Regions from separate parts of the Halobacillus sp. B23F22_1 genome, predicted to be linked through region 1. Evidence: riboswitches for the same ligand, from Rfam matches in the RefSeq annotation. Region 1 holds a riboswitch; each other region holds the start of a gene.
What was found. Region 1 has a riboswitch for cobalamin ahead of ACGTNH_RS09965 (DUF4430 domain-containing protein). Riboswitches for the same ligand answer to the same signal wherever they lie in the genome.
Positions count from the first base shown of each region.

Region 1 (3,280 bases):
GCAGATGGTGTACTCACTATGAATCGACAAGGAGATATTCTCGTCTCTAATCCTCCAGCTGATCAATATTTAGATGCTTGGTCATTTGAAAATGAAGAGCAATTAATAGAAGATGAATCATCTAGAAAAGCTTTGCCTTCTCCGATGAGGAAACTCTTTGAGAAGGTAATTGAATTAGAACATGAGCAGATGACAGAGGTAATGCTACAGGGGCGCTCCTGGGTAATTATTATGACTCCCCTTTATGATCAAAATCATATTAGAGGAGCTGTAGCTGTTCTTCGTGATATGACAGAAGAACGAAGGTTAGATAAATTAAGAAAAGACTTTATTGCCAATGTTTCTCATGAGCTGCGAACTCCAATTTCTATGCTCCAAGGATATAGTGAAGCAATCGTAGATGATATTGCTGAATCAAGAGAAGATAAAAATGAACTGGCTGCTATTATTCACGATGAATCGCTCAGAATAGGCAGGTTAGTTAATGAATTGTTAGATCTGGCCAGGATGGAAGCCGGTCACATCTCCTTGCGTGTAGAAGAAATAGAAGTTGAACCTTTTGTTGAAAAGGTTTTACGCAAATTTAAAGGGTTAGCTGATGAGAAACAAGTAAAGCTTGAGCATCATATATCAGTAAATGAACCCTTTATACGAATTGATGCTGACCGTATCGAGCAAGTATTAACGAATTTGATAGATAATGCGATTCGACATACAAGCGTAAAGGGCTACGTGTCAGTGGATGTGAAAACAGACAAGGAATTATTTATACAAGTGACTGACTCAGGATATGGAATTCCTGATGAAGACTTACCATTTATATTTGAGCGATTTTATAAAGCGGATAAATCCCGAAAGAGAGAATCCTCGCAAAAGGGTACAGGGCTGGGGCTGGCCATTGCCAAAAATATTGTGGAAGCTCATAAAGGTAATATTCAAGTTCATAGTAAAATAAATGAAGGAACAACATTTACTGTGCAAATTCCTAATGAAAAGGATGATTCAGAAAATTAGATTGCTATTCTCGACAGGTTCATGTAATCTAGATAAAGAACTTCATAGCATGATGTTGGTGCCTGAACTAGGCTGAAAAGGGAATCTGGTGTAATTCCAGAGCTGTCCTCGCAACTGTAAGTGTAGACGAACGGAAATAACCACTGTAACTTTATTATGGGAAGGTTTCTTAGTAGAAAGACACACAAGTCAGTAGACCTGCCAAGATCACTCGTTTCAAGGCTTCGGGGATTGAGCGTTTGAGGCAGCCATAAGGTATGAATTTATGATTTATTCCACTTGGTTTGTCTTTAGCCTGCCCTTTGTCGAAAAGGGCAGGCTTTTTAGCGTTGTACATATCTATAAAAGCGTTGAAACAGTAATTATAGAAAGGAAGATCAACAATGGGAAAAAGTATTCAAGCATTATTGTTTTCACTCGTAGCTGCTGCTTTTTTAGTAGGATGTCAGGCAGAAGAAGAGACGAGTAACGAGCCTTCAGAGGAAGCGAATCAGCAGGAAGAAGTTACTATTGAAGTGGAAGTTTCAGAAGATGAAGGGGAAGAGGTAATTTCTACAGAAGAACATTCGGTGGAAGAAGGCACAATTCTAATGGATGTTATGGAAGATAATTATGAAATTGAGCAAGAAGAAGGTTTTATTAATAGTATTGAAGGTATAAGTGCTGAAGATGGAGAACAAAAAGCATGGATGTATACGATAAACGGGGAAGAAGCTTCAGTAGGAGCTAATGAATATGAAGTGGAAGAAGGAGACGAAATTAACTTCGATTTTCAATCATGGGAATGATGTAAATGAAGACTTATAAAATTACGTTAATCGCAATGCTGGCTGCGCTAGCAGTCGCTGGAAGAATAGCAATGGGTCATTTACCCAATATTCAGCCCGTTACAGCTATTGTTATATTGACGGGATTTTGGCTAGGTCCTTTTGCGGCTGTTATTATGGCATTTTTAACCACTTTTTTATCGAATATTATCTTAGGGATGGGAATATGGTCGATTTGGCAAGTCGTTTCATGGTCTGTTATAGGAATGATTGCCGGGTTGCTAGGTAAGTATTGGTCTACCATTCCATTATGGTGCTTAGCCGTATACGGTTTTTTTAGCGGAATCTTTTTTGGTTTTATGATATCAGTGACAATGTACACGGCAGGCCAGCCATTCTGGGGATATTATTTAGCTGGTCTTCCTATGGATGTTAATCACGCGATTGCTAATACCGTATTCATTGCCCTATTATCACCTGTTCTAGGTACCTTATTTAACCGGTATCAAAAAAGAAATCTTTCGCAGAAGGCTGCCCATTAGAGGCGGCCTTTTTTATGATCCATAGAATAATAGAAGCGTATCTGATAAAATAAAAGGAGTTAAGAAGGAGAAGGTAAGAATGGATCGCTGCGAGATAAGAAAAATAGTTTCGCTCAAACTAAAACTTGTACGGGTTGAGGCAGGCTTTACCCAAAGCTCTATGTCCCAAATGATCGGACTGTCGAAAAAAACGCTTGTTCAAATTGAAAAAGGTCGACTAGTAGCAGGTTGGTCTACAGCTGTCACGGTATGTGCTTTGTTCTCTGAGAGCCGGATATTAAGAACGGCTCTGGAAGATTCACCTATAAAGGTCATAAAAAGACTGGGCTTTAATGAGTGGGAGCAGTAAAAAAACCCCTCTCTAAAGAAAGGGACTTTTTCGTTCACTCAAATCTCAGCGGATCTCCGTTAAAGGGCTTCTCTTCAATCTTGATTGAGTCTGTTGGACAACCTTCGTAAGCATCTTCCATGTCATCCTCCAAATACTCTGGAACTTCTTCCAAGCCTTTATTTTCATCTAGAACGACATAGGCTAACCCTTCATCGTCATAGTCAAATATATCTGGAGCGGCTGCACCACAGGCCCCGCATGCAATACAAGTGTCTTGATCTACTATCGTATATTTAGCCAAATTCATGAACCTCCTTTATGTTTTACCTCATGAAGATTGACTTAGAGGATCAATGCCATAGGTTTATTGTAAATTGGTAAACGAGACATTTCAATACCTAAGGAAAAGAGGACGTTACATGTTTGAAGCAATCTTGTTGAAATGTATTCTTTCGTTAAGAGGAGAGCGTTCTATTTCAGGTGTCTATCATTTGATTCAAGGGAAGCGCTCTTCACAAACATTACAAGATGCTAGAATCTATGAATTAGACCGCTTATTTGGTGTATACCCCCAACTGAATAAAGAACAAGTAAATAATGTAATGGAGCAGATGGTTAATAAGGGA
Region 1 is NZ_JBIEKE010000002.1:429,127-432,406, forward strand. Features, by position in the region: gene ACGTNH_RS09960 (ATP-binding protein) at 1-1,014, shown strand, start outside; cobalamin riboswitch at 1,054-1,234, shown strand; gene ACGTNH_RS09965 (DUF4430 domain-containing protein) at 1,398-1,802, shown strand; gene ACGTNH_RS09970 (ECF transporter S component) at 1,808-2,323, shown strand; gene ACGTNH_RS09975 (helix-turn-helix transcriptional regulator) at 2,403-2,672, shown strand; gene ACGTNH_RS09980 (ferredoxin) at 2,707-2,955, opposite strand; gene ACGTNH_RS09985 (YpbB family protein) at 3,074-3,280, shown strand, end outside.

Region 2 (3,280 bases), on a different contig from region 1:
AGACTTTATAACATGCTCGTCTGCCTTCTGATCATTGGAACGTAAAGCTTTCAGAACTCGTTTCGTCACTTCCTCCGTATACACCTATTACCAACTCCTCAAGATGATACTCGCCATTTATTATACTAGAAAACGATGGCTGACTATAGATTAAAGGTACGTTTTATAATCTCTGCCGTTTCAACTGCGCTCTTATCCCTCGTTTTTATTTTCACATATTGTGCGGCCAACAGCGGTCACTTACAACTTCCTCCCCTAACTCAAGGGACCCCCGGGCAATCCCCATTGATGATTATCACTACGTTCTATTAACTGCAATTCTCCTTTATTGTTAAAGCACAGAACACTAGATCCAGGTACGATTATAGGTCTTGTCCCTATATGCATTCGAAGACCTAAGACATATCCCACAATAACTACTCCTTTTCAAATATAAATACCCACATGAACGTTAACGCTTGTTGTAATTCTCTAGGAAACGCTGTGACGTCCATTCCCTCTGCTTCTCTTTTAAACACACCATGTCCATCAATAAGCTTCAAGCCATTTTCTAACGCCAACTGTTCAAACTCCCACGGCATCATCGTATTACAAATTACCTTTTCCCCATAAACCCGACGGTAACTATTAATTCTAGGCTTCGCTGTTGGACCAAGTACTCCTACACATAGTTTCCCACCCGGTTTGAGGACTCGTTTCATCTCTGTTATCCCTTGATAAGGAACCTCTATCCACTCCAGGCAGTTAACCGCCATAATGGTATCAAAGCTTTCACTTTCAAATGGAAGTTGAACGATGTCCCCTTGCACAAAACGCAGGGTGTCGTGTGCAAGTCTTGATTTAGCCAATTCAATCATGTCTTCAGATAGATCTAAACCCGTTACTTCAAACCCGGCTTGTGCTAATTTATAAGAACCGTAACCGTCTCCGCATCCGAGATCGGCTATAGAATTGCCAATTTTTGCATGTTTCTTTATTAAAGGGATGATCGTTTTCCTGCTTCCGCTATCCCACATATTTTTACTATTTGCGTTCCAAAAAGAAGATCGTTCGTCCCACTGTTTTTCTGCTTCTTGATGCCAATTAAATGCCATTGCTCTACCTCCTGTTTATCAATCTCAAAAAAATCTCACCCTTCAATTATTCGATAGAACTAAGTATTTCTCCTTTATTTTTGTCCTTTCACATGCAAGTGCGCATCAAAAATGGTTGCACATTCCATTAATCTCCGTTATGCTTAGAACACAATATAAGCTAACATTAATTAAAACAAACACCATATATAGTATCCGCGAACAAAAGATGCCACTAGGCTTAATAGGGAATCTGGTGAAATTCCAGAGCTGCCCCCGCAACTGTAATCGCTCTTAAATCGGCAATCACCCACTGTGTGTTTCACGGGAAGGGGCCGGAGTAGAATTGAGCGTAAGTCAGGAGACCTGTCTTCATTCGCAGAAGTTTCAACTTCTTCGGGGATTGAGAAGATGAGACGATGGAATGAAGGCAGTTTCACTCTTTATGAGTCCTCTTTATTCCATGGTTTCATCCGCTCATTCATAGAGTGGATTTTTTTATGGATTAAATTTCTATTTATCATAGAGGAGTGATGGTATTGAGTACAATTGTGACGTCGTACTGGCAAGAATGGCTAAAAGCACAGGAGGAGAATTTTCCTGCACTGCCAATGAAACGAATCATCGAAAAATCAAAAGAGATTAAAGGAACCCAAAGCGAACAAGCTAAAGCTTTAATATTGGAATGCTTAGCAGAAATTAGTGAAACAGCTCCTAACTGGACGTACTTAGCCAGCAGCATTCACTTACAGCAAATGTATGAATCTTCGATTGCTAACCGCGGCACCGTGAAGGCATACCAAGGTTTTCATCATTTAATCGAAACGTTGGTTCAGGAAGATATCTATGACCCGAATCTACTTAGTCTTTATACAAAAGAAGAAATGGACGAACTTGAAAGAGCAATCGTTCCCGATCGTGATAGATTATTTACTTATATCGGGATTAAGACACTTGGCGATCGTTACTTAGCCCGTTCAAAATCCGGACTGGTCTATGAACTTCCCCAAGAACGGTTCATGGTTATTGCAATGGTATTAATGGCACACGAAAATACAGCCCGGCGTTTGGAGCTGGTCAAAGAATCTTACTGGGCCTTAAGCCACTTATACATGACAGTAGCCACTCCGACGCTTGCTAATGCCGGAAAGCGTTACGGTCAATTAAGCTCCTGTTTTATCGATACAGTAGACGATAGCCTGCAATCCATTTATGACAGCAATACCGATATTGCGAATTTAAGTAAACACGGTGGCGGTATAGGGGTATATCTAGGAAAAATCCGCAGCCGAGGCAGTGACATCCGAGGATTTAAAGGTGTTTCCTCAGGGGTACTACCTTGGATGAAACAATTGAATAATACCGCTGTTAGTGTAGATCAGCTTGGCCAGCGTCAAGGGGCAGTGGCCGTCTATTTAGACATCTGGCACAAAGATATCTTTCCGTTTCTTGACAGCCGATTGAACAACGGGGATGAACGCCAACGTACACATGACTTATTTACGGGTGTATCTATTCCTGACCTCTTTATGGAAGCTGTTGAACGTCGCGAGGACTGGTATTTGTTTGATCCTCACGAAGTACGAGACGTTATGGGCTTTTCATTAGAAGATTACTATGATGAAACGCGTGGAAACGGATCCTTTAGAGAACGTTACCAAGCCTGCATTGAAAACGACCTCCTTTCTAAAGAAAAGGTCCCAGCTATTGAGATCATGAAGCGAATCATGATTGGGCAGCTGGAAACGGGGACTCCTTATATGTTCTATCGTGATGAAGTCAACCGTATGAACCCAAACAGCCATAAAGGAATGATTTACTGCAGTAACCTTTGTACGGAAATCACTCAAAACCAAAGTCCGACTACTCAGGAAGAACAACGGGTTGAAGATGGAAAGATTATAACCGTTCAAACACCTGGCGATTTTGTTGTCTGCAACTTATCAAGCATTAACTTAGGTCGTGCCGTTCCTAACGATGTCCTTCCACGGTTGATCCCTATTCAAGTGAGGATGCTGGATAATGTTATTGATCAAAATACAATTCCGGTTCTGCAGGCACAGCTTACAAACCAGTCTTACAGAGGAATCGGATTAGGTACGTTCGGCTGGGCCCACCTGCTCGCTCAGAAAAAAATCGCCTGGGAATCAGACCAAGCGATTGATTATGCTGATGAAGTGTACGAGGAAATTTCCTACTATACGATT
Region 2 is NZ_JBIEKE010000004.1:67,539-70,818, forward strand. Features, by position in the region: gene ACGTNH_RS19340 (hypothetical protein) at 1-84, opposite strand, end outside; gene ACGTNH_RS19345 (class I SAM-dependent methyltransferase) at 417-1,094, opposite strand; cobalamin riboswitch at 1,283-1,461, shown strand; gene ACGTNH_RS19350 (ribonucleoside-diphosphate reductase subunit alpha) at 1,607-3,280, shown strand, end outside.
Region 2: another riboswitch for cobalamin. It lies ahead of ACGTNH_RS19350 (ribonucleoside-diphosphate reductase subunit alpha); the one in region 1 lies ahead of ACGTNH_RS09965 (DUF4430 domain-containing protein).

Region 3 (3,280 bases), on a different contig from region 1:
GCCACTGGCTATTCCGCTTCTTTTGTTTCAAGCGAATATTCGTAAGATATGGAGTGAAAGCGGCCGGTTATTATTGTTATTTTTCCTTAGTGCTGCCGGTACTGTGGCAGGATCAATCATTGGTTTCTTTCTTTTAAAAGACGTAGTTCCCGGTCTAGATCAGGTAGGGGCGATGATGACAGGGTCTTACATAGGGGGCGGCGTGAACTTTGCGGCTTTGTCTGCTAAGTTTGAAGCACCTGGAGAACTCGTTTCCTCTGCTGTGGTTGCAGATAATTTAATGATGGCTGTTTATTTCTTCATACTAATGGCACTGCCGGCAATTGGCTTTTTTACTAAAAGGTTTAAGACGCCTTATATGGATGAGCGGTCTGAGTCTGATGTGAATGAGAACGACCAAACAGATGCGGCCTCTTACTGGGGTAGAAAAGAAATGTCGCTTCAGGATATAGGTTTGGCTGTTGGTAGTTCATTTGTGCTCGTGGCTGCTTCTTTTACAATTGCCGATTGGTTTGGTGAACTTATTCCAGCAGGTGAGGATGTTAATATCCTAAGTAATGTACTAAACGGAATTCTAGGTGATGGATATTTAATGTTAACTACATTGACGATGATTGCTGTTACTGTGTTTCCAAAGTATTTTGAAGGGATTCATGGCGCTCAGGAAATAGGCACATACTTGATTTATATCTTCTTTGTGGTCATAGGAATTCCAGCGTCAGTTGTGCTTATTTTTCAAAATGCTCCAATGCTGCTGGTGTTTGTATTTATTATCGTGATGAGTAATATGGTGGTTTCTTTTGTCTTAGGACGCGTCTTTAAATTTAGCCTGGAAGAAGTAATCGTTGCGTCTAACGCCAATATTGGCGGCCCGACGACAGCAGCTGCGATGGCGATTGCGAAGGGATGGACGAAGCTGGTGGTGCCGATTCTCTTAGTCGGTACACTCGGTTATATTGTAGGAAACTATATCGGTACAGGTATTGGTGTCTGGTTCAGTAGTTTTTAAGTAGTGAATAGGACAGGACAAAGTGCATTATCGCTCCCTCAAAATACTTGAGTTTACTGGATAAATTCTATCAAGCCCCACGCATTACTTGTCGGGGGATGCTTTCCGCGGGCACGGCCTCAGCTAACTTGGTCAAGAAGATCACTTGACCCAGTGGATCCTCGGCTTGCGCTGTTCCCGCGACGCATCACAGGACGTGGCCGGTTTTAATCGACCAGGCGTCAACCCCGAACGCTCATCGCAGTATCAACAGAGATCAATTTAACACCCATTCGAATGTTTAAAATATCTGCTCTTATGAACCTTCTATATGGGGGCTGGTTAGAGAACGATATAAGATGAAAACGAAGAACAATCAACTGAAGCATAGATACTTATGTATCGGCTTCTTATTTTATTGGGAAAATAATTAGTAAATGGGAGAGGAAGACGTTTATACAATTATTATAGGTAAACCCGTGATTTTTCCGAATTGTTCATTTAAAATAGAAAGGAATAGAATATCGTCGAAAAAATAGGCGTGATGGACGTTTCATCACTTAAAAGGGAAGTTGGTTCGATTCCAACGCGGTCCCGCCACTGTATTTGCGAGCGATCTGCATAATTCCACTGTGTGTAAGCATGGGAAGGAGCAGCAAGCGATGACCATAAGCCAGGAGACCTACCTATTTTTCTTCACCAAAACCCTACGCGGATAGGAGGTGTGATCAGAAGCGGCTTGCCATAATCGTGCAGACGCGTTGGTTACGTATACACATCTAAATGTAGGATGTGTTTTTTTGTGTTCATTTTTATAAAAAGGGGAGATCGTTATGAAAAAGTACTGGCGTTACATAGGGGTTGCTTGTTTATCCGCTGGATTGCTCATGGGATGTGCAGACGATTCAAGTGAGGAATCAAATGATGAAGCACCGGAAGATAGCAATGAAGAAGCTTCTGGTGAAACGAGCTATCCGTTAATAGTCGAAGATGCGGTGGAAAACGAAGTAGAAATAGAAGAGGATCCTGAGCGCATTGTCAGTTTAATTCCGAGCAATACGGAAATTGCGTTTGAGCTTGGCGCAGGCGATGAGGTCGTCGGTGTGTCAGAGAACGATAATTACCCGGAAGAGGTATCGGAGCTTGATCAGGTCGGGGGTATGGAAATTAATGTGGAAAAAGTAATCTCCCTTGAGCCTGATTTGGTACTGGCCCATGCCTCCAGCGCGCACAATTCACAGGAAGCACTTGAACAGATCGAAGAGGCAGGAATTGCCGTATACGTTGTTGAAGATGCGGCCAGCTTTGACGGGGTTTACGACACGATCGAAGCTGTTGGTGAACTCGTGAATGAGCAGGAAAATGCGAAGGAAATCGTAAATAGCATGCAGGAAGACGTTGAGGCAGTAGAAGAACAGGCTGCAGAAGTCGAAGAGTCGAAACGTGTGTTTGTCGAGGTGTCTCCTGAGCCGGAAATTTATACAACTGGGACAGGCACATTTATGAATGAGATGCTTGACATGATTCAGGCGGAAAATGCGGCAGCTGATGAAGAGGGCTGGGTGCAGATGAATGAGGAAGCTGTCATCGACATGCAGCCGGACACGATTATTACGACGTATGGTTACTACACAGAAGATCCAGTAGAGCAAGTGTTAAGCCGTGAGGGATGGGAAGAAGTTCCTGCAATTGAAAATGAAGAAGTCATCGATGTGCACTCTGACCTTGTCACCCGCTCAGGACCGCGGTTAGTAGAAGGGTTGAAAGAGCTGGCAGAAGCGGTTTACCCTGACACATTTGGCGATGAGTAAATTTTTCACCTACGCAGGATCTCTACTGGTATTAGCCGGTGCGATCATAGCCGCGGTAGGAGCGGGCAGCGTGTCTGTTCCACTTCCAGATATTGTAAAAGTGATTATTGCTCAAGTAACACCTTTTTTCCCACAGGTGGATACTGTTCATGCCAGTATTATCGGGGATGTCCGGCTGCCGCGTGTTTTATTAGCTGGTCTGGTGGGGGCCTCGCTTGCGATTTCAGGCGCAGCTTTTCAAGGACTTTTACAAAATCCGCTGGCTGACCCTTATACGTTAGGTGTTTCATCAGGGGCTTCCGTAGGGGCCGTGCTCGTCCTGTTCCTCGGTCTTTCATTTCCCATCTTCTCAATGGTTACGCTGCCGGTTATGAGTATCTTAACGGCCGTACTAGCGCTGCTGTTTGTCATTACGTTTGCCCGCATGCTTGATCACACCCTGTCGATTGAGACGCTTATTTTAACAGGAATTGTGATGGGA
Region 3 is NZ_JBIEKE010000001.1:1,039,374-1,042,653, forward strand. Features, by position in the region: gene ACGTNH_RS05405 (DUF819 family protein) at 1-1,009, shown strand, start outside; cobalamin riboswitch at 1,509-1,692, shown strand; gene ACGTNH_RS05410 (ABC transporter substrate-binding protein) at 1,822-2,799, shown strand; gene ACGTNH_RS05415 (FecCD family ABC transporter permease) at 2,792-3,280, shown strand, end outside.
Region 3: another riboswitch for cobalamin. It lies ahead of ACGTNH_RS05410 (ABC transporter substrate-binding protein); the one in region 1 lies ahead of ACGTNH_RS09965 (DUF4430 domain-containing protein).